Regions from separate parts of the Arthrobacter sp. AL05 genome, predicted to be linked through region 3. Evidence: riboswitches for the same ligand, from Rfam matches in the RefSeq annotation. Region 3 holds a riboswitch; each other region holds the start of a gene.
What was found. A riboswitch is a leader RNA that binds a small molecule or an ion and turns the genes downstream of it on or off. The one in region 3 is predicted to bind S-adenosylmethionine.
Positions count from the first base shown of each region.

Region 1 (3,240 bases), on a different contig from region 3:
CAACGAGCAGTTTCACCAGCCCGAACAACAGGACCGGCAGCCCGAGGAGGACGAGCGGGAACTGGGCCGCCGGGAGCGCTGCGGTGACGTTCATTTCAACCCATGGCATCGGCGAACGGCCCCATGCAGTGCCGGAACGACGCCGGGTTGAAGGAGGGCAGGATAAAGGACGCCAGCACCGCATCGAGCAGCTCAGGCGCGAGTCCGCTGTTCGATCCGAAGCGGGCGTTCACCGCCAGAACCACGGGTGTCCCGTCGGCGCGTCGACGAACGTCCACCTCCACAGGCCCCGTGAGGCCCAGCGCGCGGACCGCAGCCATCGCCACGTTGCCCACGTCGATCGCTTCGCCCGCCTCGGCCCGGCGAGTGGTCACGGCGTTGCCAACGATGCGGTCCGCCGGCCCAACCTTCGCCACAACAACCGCAAATGGCGCGGCACCGTTGTGCGCCGGTGTTCCGAAAACCATGGGCCGGTACTCGTTTCCGGGGATGAATTCCTGGACGATGCGGCTGTCCGGCAGTCGCTGCCAGTCCATTTCCGTGCGGCCATCGACGACTGTCACGACCCGGCCGCCTCGGGACGCCCGGGGTGAGACGACGACCGGTCCGCCCAGGGCGGCCATTGCAGCGTCCGCACCGGCGAAGTCGCTGGGCACGCCGAACCGGGGCACGGGAACGCCCGCTGCATGTAGTTGCCAGGCCGTAAAGAGCTTGTCATGGGCCAACGCCACCGGGCCCGGATCGCCGATCATCACACGTACGTCCGCTCCGAACGCCGCCCGGAACGCGGCGAGCTGCGGCAGTTCCTCGCTGACCGTGGGAATGACAAGATTGATGCCTTCCTGGCTAACCAGTCGCCGAAGTGCTGATACCCGTTCCGCGTCCGTCGCGTGCGGGACGGGGAACACCGTGAATCCTGCCCCGTCCGGCAGCTCGAGGATGTCCGTCCCGAGGACAGGAATGTCGCGCGCTTTCAGTTGGGCCGCGATGGCCTGGCCCGCAGGGCCGCAGGCGCCGGTGACCAATACGCGCGGCCTCACCGCTGTGCCGTCCTGGCAGCCCGGACCCGGCCATCGCCGCCGGCGTCCGCACCGGAGGGCCGGTTCGGAATCAACCCTTCCGTTACCTGGCGGCCGGGTGTGCTGATAACAGCGGCCAAGGCCGTGCTCAGGAGAATAATGAGTAGAACATATATCGCGGCCATAGCAGTCCCCTTCCCTTGTTAAAGGCCCGGCAGTCGACGGCGCCGCACCGGCCTAACTGGCTGGATCATCAGAGCCGGCCGCAAAACTGAGCGATCCTCGGATGGCGTTTTAGGGCCTGGCGACTTCCGTGGCGCTGGTCCTTCAGTAAAGTCGCGCCGACTGCCAAAAGTCCCGAGTAGGAACTACCCGAAAGCCTCCCCGGTTCAAATTCGAGGCCCCGGGGGTTTGTACCTGTGTGCAATCCCCCGAGTACGTGGATGGGGACGCTGGCATGACCGCTGGCGAATGGCTTATGAACAAACCTCCGTTTCCACCCCGCTCCTTAACATGACGGCCGCCGCCGTGCGGTCCGGCGTCACAGGTGTTACGTTCTTTGGGAGTAATGAGAACCGGCGCCAAGCCCTGACTGGCCGGTCGGCAACCCTCCCTTCCGCGGCGGGGTGCCTCAGGTGAGTACTCGGCATATCGACCATTCGAGCTGCAAGCGTGAAAGAAGGAGATCCGTCATGCCTGACGCGTCCACCGCTGCTGTCCCCCGGACAGCAGCGAACAAAGCCCCGGCCCCGTCCCCCTCAGTCGCCGGTGCCGCCGAGCAGAAACTGCTGTACCGTCTGTTCACCGGAGCCGATGACCGCGCCTTCTGCGAGCGTGTATCGGCCGCCCTCACCGAGGGCTACGTTCTGCACGGCGGCCCGGCTGTCACGTTCAACGGCAGCAACGTCGTCGTGGCCCAGGCACTTGTGCTGCCGGCGGCGATCGCCAACGCCGATGCGGCCGTCGCCAGCGCCGTGGACGATCTCGACTTCGACGGCGGGGGCCACGCGTGAGCTACGCCGGGGACCTCAGCCCGCAGGAGGCCTGGTCCAAGCTCGGGGACGGCGCCATCCTGGTGGACGTCCGCACCGAGGGTGAATGGGCCAGCGCCGGAATTCCGGACACCAAAGCGACGGAGAATGATCCGCTCTTCATCCAGTGGAGCCTCGCCGGCGGCATCCCCAATTCGCAGTTTCTGGCGCAACTGAGACAACAGGCCCCCGAAGCCGGCGGCACCGAATTGTTGTTCCTGTGCCGCTCGGGCGCGCGCTCCGTCGCGGCCGCAATCGTCGCCACCGAGGACGGTTTTACCTCCTTTAACATCCTTGAGGGCTTTGAGGGCGAACCCGACGGCGAGGGCCAACGCACTGTCAACGGCTGGAAAAACCGCGGCCTCCCCACCAATCTCGGAAGACACTAAGTGACATTCAACCCTGATGCCGCCGACTGGAGCGCGGACACCCAGGCCGTCCGCGGCGGACTCGACCGCACCGGATTTCAGGAGACGTCAGAACCGGTCTTCCTGAACTCCGGCTTCGTCTACGAATCGGCGGCCGCCGCGGAACGCGCCTTCGCCGGCCACGACGAGCGTTTCGTCTACTCCCGCTACGGCAATCCCTCTGTGGCGACGTTCCAGGAGCGGCTCCGGCTGCTCGAAGGCACCGAGGCCTGCTTTGCCACGGCGTCGGGCATGTCCGCTGTCTTTACTGCCCTGGGTGCCCTGTTGGCCGCCGGCGACAGGGTGGTGGCGGCCCGATCGCTGTTCGGCTCATGCTTTGTGATCCTGAACGAGATCCTGCCCCGCTGGGGCGTCGAGACGGTCTTCGTTGACGGCCCGGACCTGGTGCAGTGGCGCGAGGCGCTCGCCAAACCCACCACTGCTGTCTTCTTCGAGTCGCCCTCGAACCCAATGCAGGAAATCGTGGATATCGCGGCAGTGAGCGAAATGGCGCACGCGGCCGGGGCGACGGTCGTCGTCGATAATGTCTTTGCCACTCCCCTGCTGCAGCGCTGCGGGGAGCTCGGCGCGGACGTGATCGTCTACTCCGGCACCAAGCACATCGACGGCCAGGGTCGCGTCCTTGGCGGCGCGATCCTGGGCACCAGGGATTTCATCGAGGGCCCGGTCAAGCAGCTGATGCGCCATACCGGCCCGGCACTCTCGGCCTTCAACGCATGGGTGCTGACCAAGGGCCTGGAGACGATGGCCCTGCGGGTGAAC
Region 1 is NZ_JASBRC010000001.1:466,698-469,937, forward strand. It holds gene QK287_RS02195 (glycosyltransferase family 2 protein) at 1-94, opposite strand, end outside; gene QK287_RS02200 (ATP-grasp domain-containing protein) at 96-1,040, opposite strand; SAM riboswitch class IV at 1,584-1,698, shown strand; gene QK287_RS02205 (DUF1737 domain-containing protein) at 1,712-2,032, shown strand; gene QK287_RS02210 (rhodanese-like domain-containing protein) at 2,029-2,439, shown strand; gene QK287_RS02215 (O-succinylhomoserine sulfhydrylase) at 2,440-3,240, shown strand, end outside.
Region 1: linked by a shared signal. The riboswitch ahead of QK287_RS02205 (DUF1737 domain-containing protein) and the one ahead of QK287_RS13900 (aminotransferase class V-fold PLP-dependent enzyme) in region 3 are both predicted to bind S-adenosylmethionine.

Region 2 (3,240 bases), on a different contig from region 3:
GCCCTTGATTCCTACTGGTGGACGGTGCCGGTGCTCATCCTCTCCGCGGTCCGGCACGGGATCGTGGAGGAAGTGATTGTGGTGGGCTACCTGCTGGACCGGCTCGGCAAGTTCGGCTGGAGCCTGCCGCTGGCCATCTTCGCCAGTTCCATGCTGCGCGGAAGCTACCACTTGTACCAGGGCTTCGGCCCGTTCATCGGCAACGCGATCATGGGCGTCGTTTTTGCACTGGTGTACACCCGAACGCGGCGCGTGATGCCGCTGGTGATCGCCCACGCGCTGCTGGACACCGTGGCCTTCGTCGGCTTCAGCCTCTTTGGCAAGGCCATCGGCCTGGGCTGAGCCGCCGGAGGGGTTCTGCGCGGAGGGGATCTGCGGGGCACGGCTGCGGCGGCCCATACGTGCTTTAAGAAATTCGGCCACCATCGGTGGGTGACGTCGTTGACACCCGCTGATGGCGGCCGAAGTGCGGGGCGGTGAAGCCTCAGATCGTGACGGCTCCGGAGGCCGTCTCAAACGTGACGGAGAGGATGCCGGGTGTCCCGCGCGGAGCAATCCAGTGCACGGCCACGTCTTCGAGCGGCTTCTCCACCGGGACGCCGAGCCATTCGGTGACGCGCTCGGCCGAACCGGCAATCGTGAGGGCGGACATTTTGACGTTGCCCTCGTAGGCCTTCGACGGGTGGAGTTCCGGATCGCCTTCCCATTTGAGCATGTACGGGACCTGGGGATCGGCGATGAGCCCAAGGATGCCAATCTGCTTCCAGACCAGCTCCCGGCCGTCCGGGAACTTGCGGTTGCCGTTGACGGCGGCGCGGCCGAGCCGGACTTCGAACGGGGCGAGGTCGTCGACCTCCACACACCAGCCCATCCAGCCGCCGCCGGCTTCGGAGCGGGCGCGGACGGCCTGGCCGAAGGGGGCCTTGTCGGAGGCCGGGTGGTTCAGGACCTCCACCACCTCGAGGTACTTGTGTCCCGCTAGCGGGATGATCATGTTGCGGGTCCCGAATCGGGGGTGTACTCCGCCCTTCACGGCTTCCACGCCGAGGGCAGACGCAATTCGTTCGGTGGTGGCAGCGAGGCCATCTTGTTCACAGGCGTAAGAGACGTGATCCATGCGCATGCCATCATCTTGGCACTTTGTGATGCGCCTCTCAGCTTAGGGTACCCTTACTGGCAGTTGGGGTCGGATCCGGACTGTTCCGGCCACACTCTCGGCAGCACACGTGGCAGCATTGGCATGGCATCAGCAGCGCCGCGGCCGGGCCAGCTTCATCTTTGTCATAAAGCTATCCACCGCCTGCAACCGGTTCCTAGACTGGGGTGAGGTCATGAGTGCCAGCGCACAGCCCCGGCTTGCTGGCCGGCAACCCTCGTATCGCGGTGGGGTGCCCCGGGTGAGGACCTGGCCGTCCGGCGCCCGCCGGGAGGCAAGCGCGGCGCCAGCACGGGCCCGGGCCACGGTGCCCAGGCTCAGGCTGTGCCCGCTCCCCTAAGGAGTGTCCCGATGTCAAGTGCCTGGTCCTTCGAAACCCGTCAGATCCATGCCGGCCAGGAGCCCGACAGCGCCACCGGCGCCCGCTCGCTGCCGATTTACCAGACGACGTCGTTTGTGTTCCCCAGCGCCGAGAGTGCCGCGAACCGCTTTGCCCTGGCGGAGCTGGCCCCCATTTACACCAGGATCGGCAACCCCACCCAGGATGCCGTGGAGCAGCGGGTTGCCAGCCTGGAAGGCGGACTCGCGGCTCTGCTGCTGAGCTCCGGACAGGCGGCGGAGACCCTGGCCATCCTGAATGTCGCCGAAGCCGGAGACCACGTGGTGGCAAGTCCCAGCCTTTACGGCGGTACTTACAACCTGCTGGCGCACACACTGAAGAAGTTTGGCATTTCCGTGACCTTCGTGGCGGACCCGGACAACCTGGCACAGTGGCGTGACGCCGTGCAGCCCAATACCAAGCTCTTTTTTGGCGAAGTGGTCTCCAACCCGCGCCAGGACGTGCTGGATCTTGAGGGCATCTCCCAGGTGGCCCACGCGGCCGGTGTCCCGCTGATCGTAGACAACACCCTCTCCACGCCGTACCTTATCCGGCCGATCGAGTGGGGTGCGGACATTGTGGTGCATTCGGCCACCAAGTACCTCGGCGGCCATGGAACGGCGATCGCGGGCGTGATAGTGGACTCGGGCAATTTCGACTTCGGCAAGGACCCGGAACGGTTCCCCGGCTTCAACACCCCGGATCCCAGCTACAACGGGCTGGTCTACGCCCGGGACCTCGGCGTGGACGGTGCCCTCGGCGCGAACCTCTCCTATATCCTCAAGGCGCGCGTGCAGTTGTTGCGCGACCTGGGCTCTGCGGTGTCCCCGTTCAACGCCTTCCTTATCGCCCAAGGCATCGAGACCCTTAGCCTGCGGATGGAGCGGCACGTTGCCAACGCCGGCCGGGTCGCCGAATGGCTGGAGGCCAGGGACGACGTCGAATCCGTCGCCTATGCCGGCCTGCCGTCCAGCCCTTGGTTCGAGCGCGGCCGCAAGTACGGACCGAAGGGGACCGGCGCCGTTGTCTCCTTTAACATCGCCGGCGGAGGCGAGGCCGGCAAGAGCTTTGTGGACGCCCTTGAATTGCACTCGCACGTCGCCAATATCGGCGATGTGCGCTCGCTGGTCATTCACCCGGCGTCGACGACACACAGCCAACTCTCGCCGGAGCAGCAGGTCGTTGCCGGGGTGAACCCCGGCCTGGTGCGGCTCTCCGTCGGCCTGGAGCACATCGACGACATCCTCGCCGACCTGGATGCCGGTTTCCGCGCCGCCAAGACCGTCTGACCAACCGTTCCCCGGGGGGGGAAGTCACACGGGCGTCACATTCTTCGCCACCGGGCGGCCGCATTTCGTACACTCAGGGGAGGTCATGAGTGCCAGCGACAGCCCCGGCTTGCTGGCCGGCAACCCTCCATTTGCGGCGGGGTGCCCCGGGTGAAGACCTGGCCTGCCGGTGAGCTGCCGGCGGGCAAGCGCGAAGTTAGGTCCTCACATGACGATTGCCGCCACCCGCCAGGGTGAATCCGCAAGCAAGACCTCCCATTCCCATGCCCCGGACCCCGGCGGCAGCGTCGCCGCGGACGGCGCGGCTGTACCGGACGGAACCGTCCGGTACCTCCGGATCGGTGACCTGGTTCTCGAATCCGGCGCCCGGCTGCCGGACGCCACCCTCGGCTACGAAACATGGGGGACCCTCAACG
Region 2 is NZ_JASBRC010000002.1:290,730-293,969, forward strand. It holds gene QK287_RS03560 (CPBP family intramembrane glutamic endopeptidase) at 1-342, shown strand, start outside; gene QK287_RS03565 (VOC family protein) at 485-1,123, opposite strand; SAM riboswitch class IV at 1,328-1,443, shown strand; gene QK287_RS03570 (bifunctional o-acetylhomoserine/o-acetylserine sulfhydrylase) at 1,508-2,824, shown strand; SAM riboswitch class IV at 2,906-3,021, shown strand; gene QK287_RS03575 (homoserine O-acetyltransferase) at 3,033-3,240, shown strand, end outside.
Region 2: linked by a shared signal. The riboswitch ahead of QK287_RS03570 (bifunctional o-acetylhomoserine/o-acetylserine sulfhydrylase) and the one ahead of QK287_RS13900 (aminotransferase class V-fold PLP-dependent enzyme) in region 3 are both predicted to bind S-adenosylmethionine.

Region 3 (3,240 bases):
AGCTGGATCATCGACACCCCGGGCATCCGCTCCTTCGGGCTCGCGCATGTGGACCCGGACCGGATCCTACGGTCCTTCCCCGACCTCGAGCCCGGCACCGACGACTGCGAACGGGGCTGCAAGCACGATTCCAGCGCCGTCAACTGCGGCGTGGACGCCTGGGTGGCCTCCGGCCAGGCAGGAGAATCCGGTCCGGCCAGGCTCGCCTCACTGCGCCGTTTGCTCGGGACAGACCCGCGGTTGGAAGCCCAGGACGTTAAGGAACTGGGCACCGTCTCCTAGCAGGCCGCGGCGCCTACCGCTTCCCTGCCCGCTTTGACGGTAGTTTGGAAGCATGAGTCAACCCGCTTCGAGCTACAACGACGACCTGCGCCTTGCCCATGTCCTGGCAGATTCCGTAGATGCCCAGACCATGAGCCGCTTCAAGGCGCTCGACCTTCGGATCGAGACGAAGCCGGACCTGACGCCGGTCACTGACGCCGATAAATCCGCCGAGGAGGCCATCCGTGGCCAGCTGTCGCGGTCCCGGCCCCGCGACGCCGTGCTCGGGGAGGAGTTCGGCAGTTCCGGCCACGGCTCCCGCCGCTGGATCATCGACCCGATTGACGGGACCAAAAACTTCGTCCGCGGCGTCCCGGTCTGGGCGACGCTGATCGCCCTCGTCGATGAGGGCGAGCCGGTGGTCGGCGTTGTCAGTGCCCCGGCGCTGGGAAAGCGCTGGTGGGCGGCAAAAGGCGCCGGTGCGTACATGGGCCGTTCACTGGCGGCCGCAACCCGGCTGAAGGTCTCCAACGTCGCGAGCCTGCCGGATGCCTCGCTGTCATATTCCAGCCTGGGAGGTTGGAAGCAGCGCGGCAACCTTGACGAGTTCCTGGGGCTCACCGAAGAGGTGTGGCGGACCCGCGCCTACGGCGACTTCTGGTCCTACTGCCTGGTGGCGGAAGGTGCCGTTGATATCGCCTGCGAACCCGAACTCAACCTCTACGACATGGCCGCGCTGGTTCCGATCGTCACCGAGGCCGGCGGCCGCTTTACCTCCCTCGAAGGAGAAGACGGTCCCTTCGGCGGCAACGCCCTCGCGACCAACTCCATTCTGCACTCCGAAGTCCTCAAGCGTCTGAACCCCGGGCTGGACGACCTGCTGTAAGCGCGTCCGGCGCCGTTCGGCAGCTTCGGTACCGGCCCGTCACAAAGGACTTCACAATCCTGCCCTGCCTTTTCCACGGAAGCCGGCATGGCCTAGGCTCGAACCAGGTCACGAGTGCCAGCGCTAAACCCCGGTTTGCTGGCCGGCAACCCTCCATTCGCGGCGGGGTGCCCCGGGTGACGACCTGGCCGGTCCGGAACGGACCCGGCAAGCGCGGATCCCCGGTGCGTGGGGTCCTTTTCGAGCGAGGCCCCATGACGACTGCCACCATTCCTGCCGGCGCCGAGGTTCAGGCCAAGACCGGTCCGGCACATCCCGATCCGCGGTTCGCCGTTGCCCGCCGGCCGCTGGCCGCGGTGACCGGCGCCGAGATCCAGGCGCCTCTCATCCAGGGCGGACATGTCCGCTACGCCAACCTGGACTACGGTGCCTCGGCTCCGGCGCTGTCCGTGGTCTCGGCCTACCTCAACGAGATCCTGCCGTTCTACGCCAGCGTCCACCGCGGCGCCGGCTATGCCTCCCAGATCAGCACCTCGGTCTACGAGAACGCCCGCGGGATTGTCCGCGACTTCGTTGGCGGCCGGCCGGACGATGCGGTGATCTTCACCAGGAACACCACCGATTCGCTGAACCTGCTGGCCGGCTGCCTGCCGGTCGTCGACGGCGAGCATACCGGCGAGGTGCTCTACCTCGACATTGAACACCATGCCAACCTCCTGCCCTGGCAGCGGGTACCCCACCGCAGCGTCATTGCCGCCCCCACCCTCGCGGCCACCCTGGAGCTGCTCCGCCAGGAACTCGCCCACGGCGGCGTCAGCCTGCTTGCCGTGACCGGGGCCTCCAACGTCACCGGCGAGATCCTGCCAATCCGCGACCTGGCAGCGCTGGCGCACGACTACGGCGCCCGGATCGTCGTCGACGCCGCCCAGTTGGCCCCGCACCGGCGGATCAACGTCTCCACGGACGACCTCGACTACATCGCCTTCTCGGGGCACAAGCTCTACGCACCCTTCGGTGCCGGCGTCCTGATCGGGCGTCCCGACTGGCTCGACGCCGGCATCCCGCACCTCGCGGGCGGCGGGGCCGTCCAGGACGCCCGGATCGATGCTGTCAGCTGGACCACGGGACCCGCCCGGCATGAGGGCGGATCCCCGAACGTGCTCGGCGCCGCCACCCTGGCCCGGGCCGCGCAAATCATCGCCGGGCTGGACGCGGACCAGTGGCACGCGCACGAGAACGCCATCCGGTCCTTCCTGGTGGAAGGCCTCGCCCGGATCGACGGTGTGACGGTCCACCAGATCTTCTCCGACAGCGGTACCTTCGACGCGGCTGCAGGGCCGGGGGCGGGCACCGGGTCACAAACCCCTCCCGGCGCCGGCACCATCGGCGTCGTCAACTTCTCGGTGGAAGGCTACGACGCGGGCCTGGTGGCAGCCTACCTGTCCGCCGAGCACGGTATGGGGCTGCGCGACGGCAGGTTTTGCGCGCATCCGCTGCTCCGGCGGCTTGGCCTGCCCTCGGGGTCGCTGCGGGCAAGCTTCGGTTTGGGCTCCAGGCTTGATGACGCCCAGCGGCTGCTCACCGGAGTCCGGGAGCTGCTCGGGAACGGCCTCGGCTGGGACTACGTGGTGGACGCAGGCCGCTGGGTACCGTCCAACGACACCCGCAGCTACCCGCACTGGGCCCCCAACACCCCCGGCACGGCCGGGGCGGCGCCCTGCACGCTGGACTAACGGCCGCCGGTGCGGCGCCGCGGGCTCCGGCGGCAGACGCGGCCCCTGCAAACGCGGCCCCTGCAAACGCGGCCCCTGCACGGTGCGGTAAATTCACAAGGTACGTACCCGGACCTGCCGAAGGAGATCAAACGTGGCACGCGGCGGACCCAAGCTGCCCCAGGGGCGGCGCCAGGAGCTGGGGCACAGCTTTCAGGACGGCGGGGAACACTACGACCGCGTCCGGCCCGGGTATCCCGAGGAATCCGCTGACTGGCTGATCCCCGGCGGCGCAGCGGATGCCGCGGACCTCGGCGCCGGAACCGGGAAATTCACGGCGCTGCTGGTCGGGCGCGGCCTGCGCACGGCGGCAGTGGACCC
Region 3 is NZ_JASBRC010000011.1:89,709-92,948, forward strand. It holds gene QK287_RS13890 (ribosome small subunit-dependent GTPase A) at 1-282, shown strand, start outside; gene hisN (histidinol-phosphatase) at 335-1,147, shown strand; SAM riboswitch class IV at 1,254-1,367, shown strand; gene QK287_RS13900 (aminotransferase class V-fold PLP-dependent enzyme) at 1,402-2,880, shown strand; gene QK287_RS13905 (class I SAM-dependent methyltransferase) at 3,014-3,240, shown strand, end outside.